4 regions of the Vibrio sp. NH-UV-68 genome follow, and region 1 is predicted to be linked to each of the others. Evidence: predicted binding sites of a transcription regulator. Region 1 holds the regulator's gene; each other region holds the start of a gene.
What was found. Region 1 encodes PurR, which represses purine synthesis genes. Its sites were predicted from a motif close to TNANGNAAACGTTTNCNTNA; they were not measured.
Positions count from the first base shown of each region.

Region 2: a site for PurR is predicted at 2,349-2,368, ahead of ViNHUV68_RS07760 (phosphoribosylaminoimidazolesuccinocarboxamide synthase). Genes of this name have one in related genera too.
Region 3: a site for PurR is predicted at 2,636-2,655, ahead of ViNHUV68_RS17485 (formate--tetrahydrofolate ligase). Genes of this name have one in related genera too.
Region 4: a site for PurR is predicted at 2,113-2,132, ahead of ViNHUV68_RS05275 (inosine/guanosine kinase). Genes of this name have one in related genera too.

Region 1 is NZ_CP134975.1:1,019,673-1,023,889, reverse strand. Features, by position in the region: gene torR (two-component system response regulator TorR) at 1-405, opposite strand, end outside; gene torD (molecular chaperone TorD) at 642-1,292, shown strand; gene purR (HTH-type transcriptional repressor PurR) at 1,502-2,509, shown strand; cyclic di-GMP riboswitch class I at 2,651-2,736, shown strand; gene ViNHUV68_RS04780 (TfoX/Sxy family DNA transformation protein) at 2,869-3,462, shown strand; gene ViNHUV68_RS04775 (TVP38/TMEM64 family protein) at 3,594-4,217, shown strand, end outside.
Region 2 is NZ_CP134975.1:1,680,722-1,684,938, reverse strand. Features, by position in the region: gene ViNHUV68_RS07770 (LysR substrate-binding domain-containing protein) at 1-474, opposite strand, end outside; gene ViNHUV68_RS07765 (hypothetical protein) at 609-1,112, shown strand; gene ViNHUV68_RS07760 (phosphoribosylaminoimidazolesuccinocarboxamide synthase) at 1,151-2,254, opposite strand; gene ViNHUV68_RS07755 (hypothetical protein) at 2,468-2,863, opposite strand; gene ViNHUV68_RS07750 (glycerophosphodiester phosphodiesterase family protein) at 3,123-3,827, opposite strand; gene ViNHUV68_RS07745 (EamA family transporter) at 3,954-4,217, shown strand, end outside.
Region 3 is NZ_CP134976.1:674,609-678,825, forward strand. Features, by position in the region: gene ViNHUV68_RS17480 (putative nucleotidyltransferase substrate binding domain-containing protein) at 1-725, opposite strand, end outside; gene ViNHUV68_RS17485 (formate--tetrahydrofolate ligase) at 859-2,607, opposite strand; gene pyk (pyruvate kinase) at 2,838-4,217, opposite strand, start outside.
Region 4 is NZ_CP134975.1:1,126,184-1,130,400, reverse strand. Features, by position in the region: gene ViNHUV68_RS05280 (H-NS family nucleoid-associated regulatory protein) at 172-585, shown strand; gene ViNHUV68_RS05275 (inosine/guanosine kinase) at 733-2,037, opposite strand; gene ViNHUV68_RS05270 (hypothetical protein) at 2,234-2,503, opposite strand; gene mnmA (tRNA 2-thiouridine(34) synthase MnmA) at 2,699-3,820, shown strand; gene hflD (high frequency lysogenization protein HflD) at 3,844-4,217, shown strand, end outside.

The sequences.
Region 1 (4,217 bases):
ACCTGCTGATGATTTACTTTTATCGCTTGAGTCTCGCGCCGAGGCAATACGCCACAATAAATTTTTCACTCGTACTAAGAGTTCACGTAGTTCAAAAGGCTTAGTCACGTAGTCATCTGCCCCCATCTCTAAGCCAACAATTTTATCGATGCTATCCGTGCGTCCTGTGACCAGGATAATTCCAATGTTAGATTGACTGCGAAGCTCACGTGTTAGCATCAACCCATCTTCACCGGGAAGATTGATATCTAGCATCACGAGATCAATCGCGTTATTACTGAGTGCTTCACGCATTTGTTGGCCACTTTCGGCCTCACTCACTTGGTAACCTTCATGTTGAAAGTATCCAACTAGCTTATTGCGCGTCACTGCGTCATCTTCTACAACGAGGACATGATAGCTCATCTACACCACTTTATTTGCATTGGTCATGGGTCTACCAATTATTCTATTCATAAATAGTCACATTTCTAGTAAACATGAGAGTAAAACCAAGAAAGATGATTTTTTCTTGATTCAAGACAAACCCACTCCTTTATTCATAATCTTTCATATCTACTCTTATGCTGACATATGAGCCATTATCGCTATTCATTTTTATTGGTTACACTAATAGGTAATTATTTTAGGAGTAGCCCCTAGTGCAAGAAACTAAAGCATTTAATGAAAAACGCGCCGAAATCTATTGGTGGTTGTCGAGCCTGTTCGCAAAAGAACTGACCGAGGAGAACTTACAGCAATATCATTCTGCTCAAATTCGCTCTTTTCTTTCAGGGTTAGGAGAAAATGCCGAGCTGAAGCCCGCCGTTGAGCGTGTGGTTGATGCACTCAATCGCCTGATCGACAGGGAAGATTCTCAATTGGAATTAGCAGCCGACTTTTGCGACCTGTTCTTAAAGTCTGACCGAGACTCTGCGCTGCCTTACGCCTCTATGTATATTGGCAAAAATGGCTTGCTTAATGACACCCCCGCCAAAGAGTTAGAAGCGTTAATGAACGAGCATGGCGTCTCAGTTGAACACGGACTCAATGAGCCTGTCGACCATATCGCTATCGTACTCGATTTCTTAGGTCATTTAATTATCCGCTCCAATGAGCTTGAGCAACAACGTCACCTTGAAGACGCGTTAATCCAACAAGCGCAATTTATTCAGGCCCATTTGTTGAGTTGGGTGCCACAGTTCGTTGCGAAGTGTCAAAAACTGGACCAATTTGGTTTCTATGCTGCGATTGCGAGTTTGACCGAAGCGTTCCTTAAACTCGATAGCCACTACTTAATTGGTGATGAATAAAAAACGTTGTGAACTCAGGCATGCCCTTTGCGCGTTTTTTGTTTGCCCTAATGACGTTTGCGGTCTAAAATTGTGACCGAAAACGATAAAAAATTAACGACTAAAATACAAACCGCTAGTTAAGAGCGGTTTTTGTGTTTCTGGTACTTCTGCCTCGATATTCTAAATTAGGATATAACCTTGTGGCAGTCATCGACAGGACAAAACCTATGGCCACTATTAAAGATGTTGCTCGCCTCGCTGGTGTATCAACGACCACCGTCTCTCACGTAATCAATAAAACGCGATTTGTAGCTGAAACGACTCAAGAAAAAGTAATGGAAGCGGTTACTGAGCTAAATTACGCCCCGAGTGCCGTTGCTCGTAGTTTAAAATGCAACACAACTCGAACCATCGGCATGCTCGTCACTCAATCAACCAACCTTTTCTTCTCTGAAGTTATCGATGGTGTCGAGAGTTACTGTTATCGTCAAGGTTATACACTGATCTTGTGTAACACGGGTGGTATTTACGAAAAGCAACGTGACTACATTCGCATGCTCGCAGAAAAGCGCGTCGATGGCATTTTGGTGATGTGTTCCGACTTGACCGAAGAGTTGAGTGAAATGCTTGATCGCCACAAAGACATTCCGAAAGTGGTAATGGATTGGGGCCCTGAAAGCTCACAAGCAGATAAAATCATTGATAATTCCGAAGAAGGTGGCTATCTAGCGACCAAATACCTGATTGACCACGGTCATAAAGAGATCGCTTGCCTAAGTGGACATTTCGAGAAGGCCGCCTGTCAAGAGCGCATCCGTGGCTTTAAGCGGGCCATGACTGAAGCCAATCTAAGCGTAAATGAAAATTGGATCCTAGAAGGCAACTTTGAATGTGATACCGCTGTTCTTGCCGCGGATCAAATCGTTGCAATGGATAAGAAACCAAGCGCTGTTTTCTGTTTCAATGACACCATGGCACTCGGTCTGATGAGTCGCTTGCAGCAGAAAGGTATTCGTATCCCTGAAGACATCTCTGTGATTGGCTACGACAATATCGAACTGGCAGAATATTTCTCTCCACCACTCACAACGGTTCACCAACCAAAACGTCGTGTGGGTAAGAACGCATTTGAGATCTTGCTTGAGCGCATTAAAGATAAAGAGCACGAAAAACGCATCTTTGAAATGCACCCTGAGATTGTTCAACGAAGCACCGTTCGTAACCTCAATAAATAGCCTCTGATTTCACTCAACTGAGTTGTTTAACCTTAGTTGAGTGAACCAATAACAAACATTTATGAGACATGTATCACATATACTTCACATTAATGTGATGCTCTACGCATATTTATTTATCCTTTCAGAGTTCGCAACAAGCCACGAACAGGGCAAACCACTTCGAAAGGGTGGGACGCAAAGCCTCCGGCCTTAAACATTTTATGTCAGGTAGCGGGGTTGCCGATGGCAAATATGCATACCGTCTTAAGACATACCTACAAAGGTATAACATCATATTGACACAGTAACTGCATTTTTTTGCTATTCTCTCGGACCTGAATTGGTGGCGTATATTTATACACCGAGATAAAGACAGCATGGATAAACCTATTTTAAAAGACTCAATGCGATTCTTTGAGCAGCTTGGAAGCATCAAGTCTCGCTCAATGTTTGGTGGTTTTGGAATTTTTGCCGATGACACCATGTTTGCACTGATCGTTAACAACAAACTGCATGTTCGTGCCGATACAGCACTAACGAAACAATTCAAATCTCAAGGTCTTGAACCCTACGTTTACAAAAAACGGGGTTTCCCAGTTGTGACCAAATATTTTGCTCTAGATGACGGCTTAATCGCTGACACAAGCAAAACCTTAGAGATAGCGCGGCATGCACTCAGTGCAGCCAACAAAGAGAAGCAGACTCAGTCGCAAGCAAAACCAAACCGGCTCAAAGATTTGCCTAACTTACGCCTAGCAACGGAGCGTATGTTAAAAAAGGCCGGAATTGACACGGTGGAGAATCTTGAAAAGACGGGGTCGGTTAACGCATTCAAAGCGATACAGTCTACCCACTCTACCGATGTTAACATCGAACTCCTCTGGGCTTTGGAAGGCGCGATAAAAGGCACACATTGGTCTGTCATTCCTCAAAACAGACGCCAAGAGTTACTCAATCAGCTCAGCCACTAAGTTAAATATGATAAAAAAGTCAGCCATTGGGCTGACTTTTTTTGTTTTCAGTGAAATATAAATCTTGCTTTCTCTGTCTTGTCTATTAACACTTGAAACGCATCTGCTTTAAATCAGGACGGAACGTCACAATGAATAAGAAAGTCATCTTTGGTGCCATTTTTTTGGCCTTAATTGTCATCTTGGGGGTCAACTTTGGCCAGTATTTGACCTTGGAAAATGCCAAAGCACAACAAGCAGAACTCGCGGTCTTTATTCACGATAATTTTGCCCTCTCCGCTGCCATTTATTTTTTCGCTTATGTCGCCGCAACCGCTTTCTCGATTCCCGGAGCTGCGGTAGTGACCTTACTCGGCGCGGCACTGTTTGGCTTTTGGACAAGCTTGTTTTTGGTCTCTTTTGCCAGCACCATTGGCGCTACTCTGGCATTTTTAAGTAGCCGCTACCTGTTGCGTGATTGGGTTCAGTCAAAGTTTGGCGATAAGCTTAATGCCATTAACCAAGGTATTGAGCGCGACGGCGCGTTTTACCTGTTCTCGTTACGACTTATCCCTGTTTTCCCCTTCTTCCTGATCAACTTGTTGATGGGGTTAACGCCACTTTCAACCCTGCGTTTCTATTTAATCAGTCAATTAGGTATGCTTCCAGGGACCGCTGTGTATCTTAATGCTGGTACTCAACTCGCACAGATTGACAGCCTGTCTGGTATTGTCTCGCCCAGTGTTTTACTCTCTTTTGCCCTACTTGGGCTTTTC
Region 2 (4,217 bases), 660 kb from region 1:
ACTGATATCATGAGGGAGCAACATAAAATCCACTTGTCCGCGGCTCAGCGCCTCAAAACTTAACTGCTCTTTAGCGAACACATTAAGACAGCGAGCATTCGAAAGTTGTTGAGAAATCTGGACGATTTTCGGTGCAAACAGTTCAAAGGTGCTCTCTCGCATTGAAAGAGAAATGGAACCGGAAAATTGCTGTGGTGAAAAATCACCTTGATGAAGAATGCCATTCATCGCAGATAAAATCTTGTGAATTTCAGGGCCAATGCTTAAAGCAAATTGCGTCGGGATCAGGCTGCCATTATCACGATAGAACAATTCATCATTGAGTTGTGTACGTAATAGAGACAGATTTTTGCTGACGCTTGATGGGGTGACGCACAAGATCTCGGCCGCGCCTGTCACGCTATGAGTACTAAGCAGGACATGCAAAACTGTCAGGTGTTTCAAACTGATACGGGAAAGGGTGATATAGTCCATAGAGTTCAATAATACGAACAACAATAAGCAGTTATAACGTTTTGCACTACTAATTGATAGAGCCTAGTTATCTAATCCGCACTTTTCAACTGGTGTTCTAAACTTATGGTTGAAAGATAAATACGGAGTCAGTTATGTATAAAGCAACCAGTGTACTCGTCGCCTTGTTAACCATATTAGTTTTTGGTGCTCAAGCTGAAGAAGAGAGTGATATCAATAATCGTTCAAAGCTATCACCCGACATTGCTGACATGGACAGTAATGGTGATGGGTTAGTTTCTAAAGATGAATTTAACCAGTATCGTTTAGGATCATCAGATCAAGAGCCTGAAGAGGGCGCAGAGGAAGAAAGTGAAGTTGATAATGATGATGGCAATAAACTCAGCGCTTTTGCCTCGTTTGATAAAGATAAAGATGGCTTTGTGACCCAGCAAGAACTTGATGCTCATGCAAAATATTCCAATCCTGGGAATGGGACTGGTGAGTTAAAAGAGCAGAAGCAGCAAATCCGCGCGACCGCACAGTCTGACAAGGCCAGTGAATCCAACAACCGTTCAGGCAGTAATAAGGGTGGAGGTAACAAGGGCGGTGGCAATAAAGGAGGATCAGACAAAGGTGGTAAGGGGAAAGATAAATAACAAAAAAGCCTCAACATGGTTGAGGCTTCTATTTTTGATTAATCAATGAGTCCGTAGTCACGGGCGAGAATATCGATAATCTCTTGCTTCGGATTGGTGCTGAGTGCGATTGACCGTCCGGTTATTTTCTCTGCGATACCAAGGTAAGTTGTTGAGATATCCATTAAAGCGTCTGTCGGTAGGGCATTGTCGCGAGCCAGTGCTTCACGTTCGGCCATTCGCTCTTTATTGAGCAAGATGTCTGGATCTGGGAAATAGTTAAGCAAAAACTGGCGGAAGCCTTCTTTAGAGTTCTCGACAATCTTGCCTGCATTATACTCATTTTCATCCCAGAGACGTGATGAGTCAGGCGTGCCAACTTCATCCATGTAAATTAGCTTTTCATTACCAGCTGAGTCGGTGACATAACCAAACTCGAATTTTGTATCGACGAAGATTTGGTCAATTTCTGCCAGCGCATTGCTGATTAGAACGAAACCTTCTCGCAATAACTTTTCGTATTGGGCAATATCTTCGGCTTTAGAAAAATTAAATGCAGCGTAGTTTTCTTCAATGTTTTGGCGAGTAATGTTGACATCATCGGCTTCAGGAACCCCAGGAATACCGCGTAAAATGCCTTTGGTTGAAGGGGTCATCAGCAGTTCGGGCAGTGGCTTATCTTTTTCTAAACCTTCTGGAAGCTCAATGCCACAGAAATTACGTTCGCCGTTTGCATAGGCGCGCCACATTGAACCCGTAATGTATTGACGACAAATCGCCTCAATCATGATTGGTTTTGCTTTTTGTACAATCCAGACAAAAGGGTGGGGAATATCTAAGATGTGACTGTCTGCTAAACCGTGTTGCTGAAATAGGCTGAACCAGTGATTTGAAATCGCATTGAGTGCAGCGCCTTTACCCGGAACGCCTTTTAGGCCACCCTCGGCATGCCAAATGCAGTCAAATGCAGAGATTCGGTCACTGATCACCATAATCGCCAACGGCGCATCTTCGGCGACGTCGTAGCCTTTTTCTTTGATCAGACGTTTACTGTCTTGCTCGGTTAACCAATACACAGAGCGGACTTTACCGCTATGAACGGGTTTATCTGTACGAATGGGTAGATCGTCGTTTACAGCGAGTACTTGATCTGCGAGATTCATTTAGACATTCCTATCTTAAGCAACATGGAAATTATCAGAGTCAGATAATTTATTTGCCCCGCATGATACCAGAACTATTTTGCTCTGCCAGTTAAAAAGCAAACGTTTGCTTATTTTTTCTTATTAGAGTCGAATCATGATTTATTGGTTGGGATAGAAAAGAAAACCCCTCGAATGAAGGGGTGCACGACCGTCTATGATTGCTGTGCTTAATTAGTGGTACTGATTAGTTTTGCCCTCAACAAAGAACACTTCACACTGGCATTGAACGGCGAGATCACAGAGTAAGCTTTGTTCTGCTAGTGGAATTTTGTTTGAAGCAATAACCGCGCTCGCATTTTTTGACTGTATGGCTTTCATGACGATTTCAAATTCGGATTGTTTTTGAGAAGCCTTCATGTGAATAATTTTTTTACAGCTAATACGCGAGGATGCCAGTTGACTATAATCAGGGCGAGGGCATTCGGCAGTAAATAAGATCCACTGCTTTTGATTTGAAAGACCCGCTAAGCGACTCAGCGTCAGTGGATCGATATTCATTGGCTGCGTCGGTTGAGCAAGAACATTGTATTTTGAAAAAGTGCGAGCTGCAGTCTGTGCCTGAATCATGATTACTGTTCCCTTGTACATGCTGTATACTTATACAGTAGTTTGGGCGCGGAAAATTATCAAGACTTTTTGGTGCAACTTTTGAGCATAATTTTGTATTGAAAAACAATGAATTTAATTATCTATATGATTTTTAAATAATTTATTTATTTTTACTTTTGAGGAAAGAATGAGGGCGAAGATTAGATAATGTGACAAATATCACGAGTGTGAATGCAGGGCCATACAGTCGTTCTGTATGGCAGAGGTATACGGACGGTTAGTTTACGAAGCGCTGCGGATAGTCGCTAAACAAGGCATCAAGATTCGATAAATATTTTACACGGTGCGGGTTGTTTACTGTGTAACTCCAAACTTGATAACCGAGTGATTGAAGTTTTGCAATCTGCTGCTTGCTAGTCCAACGATGATCAATATTACAGCTAAAGGCCGCCACTTCGGCTAACAATGCATACACCTTGTGTGAAACTCGGCCACACAAAACTGCGCGTCGATACTGGGGTAGCATTTGATGTAACTGACGCATCACATCAGGATCAAAGCTCGATAAGATTATGTTGTCGGTTGTGACGTTTTCTTGATGCAATACATCGGTAAGCAGTTGACAGACAAATTTGGCATCATGCTTGTCGACTTTAATTTCTAAGTTTAACTTCAATCGATGTAATTTAGAGAGATTAAGTAATTCACCCAGCGTCATAATACGCTCGCCAGTAAATCTCTTATCAAACCAATCGCCAAAATCCAATTGTTTAAGTTCCTTTAGTGTGTGTTGATCAACACGGCCATGACCATTACTACAACGATTAATGGTGTGGTCATGACAAACGACAAGATGGTGATCTTTAGTCGACTGAATATCAACTTCGACCCACTCCAAGCCCAAGTCAATCGCTGCCATAATACTTACGCGTGTATTCTCGGGATAGTGGCCAGCAACGCCACGGTGTCCAACAATAATCATCAATGCATTTCTCGATAGTAAGCGATTTTGCTTGCCGCTTTTCCAGCACACTTTACGTAGCCAGCGACGCCAAGATCTGACACTATCAAGTGATAATGAACAAAACAATAATCAACGAGATATAAATTGAACGCGGAACAAAAAGCAACATGGATCTTGATAGCGACCACAGCGTTGGCTGGTTTAGGCTGGATATTTTCTAAACAAGCAATTCAAGGTTTACCACCTTTTGGCTTTGTTGGTTTGCGTTTTCTCGTCGCTTCGATCTGTTTGTTGCCATTCTCAATTAAGTTTTTCAATCAACTGAATGTCAAGTTAGTTATGCAGGCTCTCGGGGGCGGTGCGATTTTGGCGTTGGCGCTGCTGAGTTGGGTGTATGCAATTTCAATA
Region 3 (4,217 bases), on a different replicon from region 1:
TACGCGTTGTAGTCGAGTGAAATGACTTCTGTGGTCATCACGCTCGCGACATCATCACCCGGATCGAGGCCTTGTGCTAACACCCGAGTACAAAGATCTCGGTCAGTTATGATCCCAACAAGCGGGTTATTATCGCTTTCGTCATCATCGGTGATATTGGGGTCAATAATTAGCAGTGATGACACATTCTCATCGGCCATTTTTATTGCCGCGTTTTGAATCGACTCTGTTTTATGGATGAACGGGGCCTCACCGCTGAGTAACGTTCGCAATTTGGATGTGGTTAGGTCATTTCGCTCATTACTATTAGAAACCGTGTTACGCAGGCGAGCGTTGTTTTCAACCTCTACAAAATCGGCAAAGGATTCATGATTTTCATACAGCTCTTGAAACACCGCTTCAGGGATGCAGTAGAGCAAACTATCTTTGATGGCTTTGGCAGGAAAACGTACTTTATTACGGGTTAAAATTCCCATCTGTCCAAATAGCGCGCCTTCATCAAGTCGATTGTATAACTCGCCTTTGCGACGATACAACTCAATAACGCCACTGCGAACAACGTACAAATCGTGGATCTCGTCACCGAAGTGAATGACGGGAGTGTCTTCACGATAATAGGAAATTTCGACATTTTTAGTGATGTAATTAAGTACATCATCTTCCAATTCGTCAAAAGGAGGGTGTTGGGATAGGAAGTTTTTAATTTCCAGTAGCTCTGCTTCCATGAAAACGTCCGATTGTTGAGAGACTGTCATTTCATGGTACACCATCTCACGACTAACTTCATGGAATGGCGATACAAATCAACAGCAAACCAAGTACTTAATGTTGCTTAGTTTGCTGTTAGCATGCGCCAAATTAGCTTAAGCCGATAATATCGCCATTATCATCGATATCGAGATGCATGAAAGCGGGTTTTTCGGGTAAGCCAGGCATTGTCATGACATTACCACACAGAGCATAGACAAACCCTGCACCAGCACAAAGCCTGAGCTCTCGAACGGGGACATCAAAGCCTTTCGGTACCCCTTTGACCGAACCATCGGTTGAAATCGACATCGGTGTTTTGGCCAAACAGACAGCAAGATTATCAAATCCATGATGTTTAAGATCGGCGAGTTGCTGCTTAGCTTTGTCACTAAACGTAATACTGGCTGCACCATAACCACTTTCAGCAACCGCCATCAGTTTTTCCTCCGTGGGCTGAGAAAAGTGATAAAGAGGTTTGAATATCGATGGTTTGGTGCATTGTTGGATGACTTTATCCGCCAGTTCTAACGTGCCATTACCGCCTTGGCTAAAGCCTTGACTAATTGCGACCGCAACATTGTTTGGTAGGGATTCGACCCATTGTTTGAGTAACTGCAATTCATGTTCGCTGTCTTGTGGAAAGCGGTTGATCGCAACTACGGCTGGTACGCCGTACTTATTGACGTTATTAATGTGCCATTTGAGGTTCTCAAACCCTGACTCAAGAGCTTGCTCGTCATCGGCAAATAGGGTGTCAGGAATAGATTGCCCAGGTATTAATTGGTAGTGGCCCGAATTGGCTTTGAGGCCACGCAGGGTCGCAACGATGACCGCACAGTCTGGTGCCTTGGCTGACATTTGCGCTTTAATATTACAGGCTTTTTCAAACCCCATGTCAGAGCCAAAGCCACCTTCAGTGACGGTATAGTCGCATAACCTGGTGGCAATATTGTCGGCAATGATCGAAGAGTTCCCATGGGCGATGTTGGCAAATGGTCCGGCGTGAATTAACGTCGGTACTCCTTCAAGCGTTTGCATTAGCGTTGGTTCAATCGCTTCCTTCATACTGACAGCCATCGCGCCTGCTACCTGAAGATCTTCAGTTGTAACAGGATGGCCTTCGAGGTTATAAGCGACCACAATACGACCAATGCGAGACCGTAAGTCTTTCAAATCACTTGCTAGGGCTAAGATTGCCATCAGTTCGGAGGCTGCCGAAATATCAAAACCATCGAGACGCTCAAAGCCATTAACGGTTTTGTCCGGTTCATTTTGCCCAACCGTGACCATCCGCAGCGCGCGATCATTGTGGTCCATCACGCGCTTCCAAACTACACGCTTGCAATCAATGCGTAATGCTTTCATACCACTGCGCTGCTCGAAGTCTTGATACCCCAAACGTTGTTCATGATAAATGCGGGCATCGATAGCCGCGGCCGCTAGATTGTGCGCGGCAGTCACGGCGTGAATGTCTCCTGTCAAATGGAGGTTGAGCTCTTCCATTGGAGCCACTTGAGAGTAACCACCACCTGCGGCACCGCCTTTGACGCCGAAAATTGGGCCCATAGAAGGTTGTCTGATGCATGCCATCACGGATTGTTGTAACTTAGCCAATCCTTGCGAAAGACCAATGGTTGTTACTGTCTTACCCTCGCCAAGCGGAGTTGGAGTGATAGCGGTGACTAAAACAAGCTTTCCCGTGGGGTGATGTTGCAGACGTTTAAGGGTATCTAATGCAACTTTTGCTTTGTATTTACCTTGGCTATGAAATTCACTATCCCTTAGTCCTGCATTGTGCGCGACTTGGGTAATGGGTTGGAGAATTGTCTTACGACAGATATCGATATCGGACAGCATAAAACCCTCAAAATAAGCACGCTAAAAGTGAGGTAATCGTTTGCGTGCAAATAATAGCGTTAAAACGTGCTTTGTAAAGCGGTGTTTTTAGTATGGATGAGACTTTAACGTAAAAATAGACGTGGCGTGTTGATCACTGTCATAAACAAAAAGGACCTACCCGAAGGTAGGCCAAAATCCCTATAATCCCTGTGGAGCGAGGGTGGGGGAGGGCAAGTTAACTGCCATCGTTAGGCAGCAATGCAGGTGCTTGGTTTGATCTGAACCAGTCGACTGATGTTGATATCACCGACGTTTTCAACCGACTCAAAACGAGAGATAAGCAGTGACGAGATACCACGTTTAGCCAGCTCATTACTCAATAGGGGGATGACGATTAATGCTGCATCTGACGATGAATGAGTTGTGTCGAGATACATAGGCTCTACGCCGCGTAGAATACTCATTCTTGTCAGTAGCTTTTCATCATTGCTCAATGCCCATATCACGGCTTTACTTTGGCAGCGAGACATCAGCAAAGGTGTTTCACCACTTTCTGTGTAGACAGCAACGCCTAGTGCTTGCTCTGAACGTGCCGCAGAAATCATCGATGAGATAGCAAAGCTTTTGCTGCTGTCACTGCACAATTGTTGAATCTGCTCCCAGCAGGCACCCGAACATACGCTTTCAGCTTCAACGCCTTCGGCAATTCTAACCATTGCCTTCACCGTTTCTACAGGGTAGCTTCCCATCGCAGACTCAGCGGACAACATGATTGCATCGGTACCGTCAATGATCGCATTGGCGACATCCATCACCTCAGCGCGGGTTGGTAGAGGATTTTCAATCATTGATTCCATCATTTGGGTGGCAGTGATTACGGGTTTACCTAGGTGCTTCGCTCGTGAAATCAACGCTTTTTGCACCGCAGGTAGACGCGCATCGCCGATCTCGACACCCAGATCGCCACGTGCGACCATGATGATGTCTGAAGCGGCGATCACTTTGTCCATCGAATCTTCATCAGTGACAATTTCCGCACGTTCGATTTTTGCCACTATTTGCGCATTGCATCCGGCTTGAACCGCGATAGAGCGGGCGTAATGTAAGTCGTCTGCATTGCGCGGAAATGAGACCGCCAAGAAATCAGCGTCAATCAGAGTGGCGGTGGTGATGTCTTGTTTATCTTTGTCGGTCAGAGCTGGCGCAGATAAACCGCCACCGAGTAAATTAATTCCTTTGCGATTTGAAAGCTTACCGCCATTGAGTGCGCGGGTTTTGACTTTTTGCATCTTTTTATCAACGGCCAATGTTTCCAACTGTATGCGGCCATCATCAAGTAGCAGAATATTTCCTGGCTCCAGATCCTGAATCAATTGAGGGTAATCAAGACCGACCGCTTGCTGATTACCAGCGTTAGGCGCCAGTTGACCATCTAAGTAAAAAATATCGCCCTGATTAAGATGGATGGCGCCAGCTTCAAAGCATGAAATTCGGATTTTAGGGCCTTGAAGGTCAACCAAAATTCCGACATGTTTACCAAGTTGTCTGGCGATAGTACGAACTTTAAGAGCCGTCGCAATGTGGTCTTGCTGATGACCGTGGGAGAAGTTGAGCCGTACGACATTGAC
Region 4 (4,217 bases), 110 kb from region 1:
TTACCTATTTTCTAGCTTAACCACTAACATTGAATTGAAATAGTCATTTTATGTTTATCTTTTCCATCAAATATGATTATTTTATGTAAATTTATCTCTATTGGATTGTATTATTAAAAATAGAGGTTTATGATTCTTGCATCGACAACTTATATATGAAGAGATGAATAAATGTCGGAACTAACAAAAACACTATTAAATATTCGTAGTCTACGTGCATTTGCTCGTGATCTGACTCTAGAGCAGCTTGAAGAAGCACTCGACAAATTAACTACTGTGGTTGCTGAGCGTAAAGAAGCTGAAGAAGCTGAGCGCGCCGCTGCCGCTGAGCAAGAAGCGAAACTGGCTGCGATTGCAGAGCAAATTTCTAAAGATGGAATTGATGTAGAAGCGTTAATTTCTGCTCTTGCTGGAGAGTCAAAAACCAAAAGCAAGGCAAAAACAAAACGCGCTCCTCGCCCAGCTAAATATAAATATGTTGATGCTTCAGGCGCAGAAAAAACTTGGACAGGTCAAGGCCGTACACCATCATCAATCCAAGAGCAATTAGACGCAGGTAAGTCACTCGACGAGTTCCTAATCTAACCATTTTGTATTATTTAAAAAGCGCCTGAATGGCGCTTTTTTTGTGGCTGGTATAAAAAAGACCTCATAAGTATGAGGTCTAAATGAAATTTCAATCACCATTATTCTCTAAACGATAAAATTAAGTATCGTTCAAGGGGCTTCGATTTAACGCTCCCAGTATGCCTCTTCCAAGCTATCTTCACGCTCTGGCAGCCCTTTTGAAAGACGCGGGGAATGCTGTACCAAAACCTCATAGCTTGCGCGATTTGAATACTTACATACTTGAGAAAAAGATGAATAAGTCAGGTATGAGTGAGTATGTTTACTCGAATTAGGTACATTTTCTCTATGGTATTTATTAGCGGCCATATCATGCAATAAGGCAGAGAGTGCCGCATCGCCAGCACCATTAGTGTTTTTAATTTTCTCAGGGCCACCCATATAAGGTGAAATATGTGAGTAAACTTTAATTGCATTATCACACAGTGCTTTCGATGCGGGACGACTAAATTCGTAACGGTTAAATTCTGCGATACTACCTGGCAAAAGCGGTAATGAGGTTTCACGTTTTGCCGCCTCTTCCGTATAGCCCGCCATAAATAACCCCAGTGGCCCAGCAGTACATAATACTAAATCTACCCACTCTAGTGCTTTATCAGAGGCAACTAATGGATCAGATTCTCCAGTTAGCGCCTCCGCTTCATCCTCATTCATGGCAACAACACTGACGTGATCGCGTAAAAATGCCTGCCAAAATTCAGGATCGTCTTGAATAACAAATTTTGTGCCTAGGGTTAACACTACTGGGACATGATACTGCTTGGCGTACTCAATCGCTTTCATTGTCGCCTCGGGCATTGGATCGCCTGCTTTGCAACGGACCAAGTAAGCGGTTAAGACGAGCGCTGAAGCATTTTTGAAAATTTTCTCAGGAATACTGTCTGGGTGGAGTTGGTTCATTTGACCTTCGCTAATCGCAAAAGTACGTTCACCATCTTCAGTAATCAGTGCAAAGCAGCGTCCAATCGCACCGTTAACGCCCTGCAAATAGTTCAGATCCATACGGCTAGACGTGTTACATAAATAACGGTAGCCATAACTGCCAATCTTGATGTCTTGGCTCATTACGCCCAATAAGGTCGAACGGTCATCAGCAAGAACCGAATAGTTATGGAGTGTGTTGCCTATAGTGCCGCCCGCATATTCATTAGTAATTAAAGCGTACTCTTTTAACTCGGTATAAAGCGCTTCTGCGGTTTCATCATCGATAACTAATGAGTGTCCCTTACTCAGATTGTATTTCTCGATTAACTCACTACTCACCTTGGCTTCAATATCAACCAAAGTTTGGTCAATACCAATAATGTGCGTTCGTGACATCTTCTTGCTATCTTGCGCTTGAGTAACCAGTGGATCACGAGCATGAACCGGAAAATAGTGTTTGGATTTGCGTTGACCAGGAAATTTCATATTGCTGATTCTGAATAAGGGATGAAAGGATGCCGGATTCTACATCGCCGTTTTCAGTGCGGCAATATCAGGAATTATAGCAAACGTTTGCTGCGTTAATTCATTATCCACGGTTCAAGGCTTCACCGTGGTTGCTCCAATATGCAAAAATGAGTCTACTAGCTGTAAACTCATAATAATCGGCAAATAAAGGCCCTTACTCACCTTCCATAAAGCTTAAGTCAGGTAAACGGTCTAAGTTGTCACTGTAGCGTTTTAAGTTGAACTGGCCGTCATTTTTTGACACATCAAATATTTCAATCGCCACGGCACAAGCCATCATAGCCACTGCATCTTCTTTTGAATTACCCGTCATCATCAGGCGCATCAAGGTCTCTTTAACTTTAACCGGATTGCCATCTTCAAGTTGATTCTCAATCACTTCGATCAACTGAGCTTCTTCGATTATCGAGTTCTCATCACTCATTGTATTTACCTTGCCTATCTTGAATTTTGCTTACTATGCCATATATACAAACTCTATAGACAATAAAGCGTGATTTTGTCGTGTTACTTGGTCAAACAATGGCCGTTAGCGAAATGTGAGGATGATCTCGGATCTGTCCCCTCGTTATGCTTTCTGATAGAATTTGCGTCCGGTTAATTTAAGTGGTGTTTAGTAATGTCTGACAACTGTACTGATAACAGTCAAAAGAAAGTCATCGTGGGTATGTCCGGTGGTGTTGATTCATCCGTTTCGGCTTATCTTCTTAAGCAACAAGGCTATCAAGTCGAAGGGTTGTTTATGAAGAACTGGGAAGAAGATGACAACGAAGAATACTGTACAGCAGCAGAAGATCTTGCCGATGCTCAAGCGGTTTGTGACAAGCTAGGCATTCACCTTCATACCATTAACTTTGCCGCAGAATACTGGGACAATGTATTTGAGTACTTCCTTGCAGAATACAAAGCAGGTCGTACACCGAACCCTGATATTTTGTGCAATAAAGAGATCAAATTTAAAGCTTTCTTGGAGTTCGCAGACGAAGTTCTCGATGCTGATTACATTGCGATGGGTCACTATGTACGCCGTTCATTTCCACAAAATGGTGAAAAACCGCAAATGCTACGCGGCGTTGATGGCAACAAAGACCAAAGCTATTTCTTATACACGCTTAGCAGCGAACAAATTGGCCGTAGCTTGTTCCCAGTCGGAGAGCTTGAGAAGCCTGAAGTGCGCCGCATTGCTGAAGAACAAGATTTGATCACGGCCAAGAAGAAAGACTCGACTGGTATCTGCTTTATTGGTGAACGTAAGTTTACCGACTTCCTTTCGCGCTACCTACCCGCTCAACCAGGTAAGATCGAAACCCCTGACGGCAAAGTTATCGGTGAACACCAAGGCTTGATGTACCACACTTTAGGCCAGCGTAAAGGTCTGCATATTGGCGGACAAAAAGGCGGTGGCGGTCACGAAGACCCTTGGTACGTTGCAGAGAAAGACTTAAAACGCAACGTGTTAATTGCCGTTCAAGGCGCTGACCACCCGTTACTGAAGTCACAGGGGCTGCTCGCATCTCAGTTGCATTGGGTAGATCGCGAAGTAATTAAACAACCGTTACAATGCAGTGTAAAAACGCGCTACCGTCAGACAGATATCCCATGTACTATCATCCCAATTGACGATGAAAACATTAAAGTTATCTTTGACCAGCCGCAAGTTGCCGTAACACCAGGACAATCCGCTGTCTTCTATCAAGGCGAAGTCTGTCTAGGTGGCGGTATCATTGAAGCGCGCATTTAAGTAACCATCAGGAGTAGAACTACGTGGCTAACACACTTTATGACCGTACTATCGCCTTTGCTGGAATCTGCCAAGCGGTTGCCTTAGTGCAACAAGTCGCCAAAAACGGTCACTGTGACTCTGACGCGTTTGAAACTTCATTAAAAGCAATCTTAAACACCAACCCTCCTAATACCGTTGGTGTTTATGGCCGAGAATCAGATTTAAAACTCGGCTTAGAATGCTTAGTGAAAGGGATCGACAGCACCCCAAGTGGCAGTGAGATTACTCGCTATATCATTAGCTTACTGGCATTGGAGCGTAAGCTGCAAAGCCGTAATGACGCGATGTCGCAGCTTGGTGATCGTCTGCAAATGCTTGAACGCCAACTGGAGCACTTTGAGTTGCTTGATGAGCA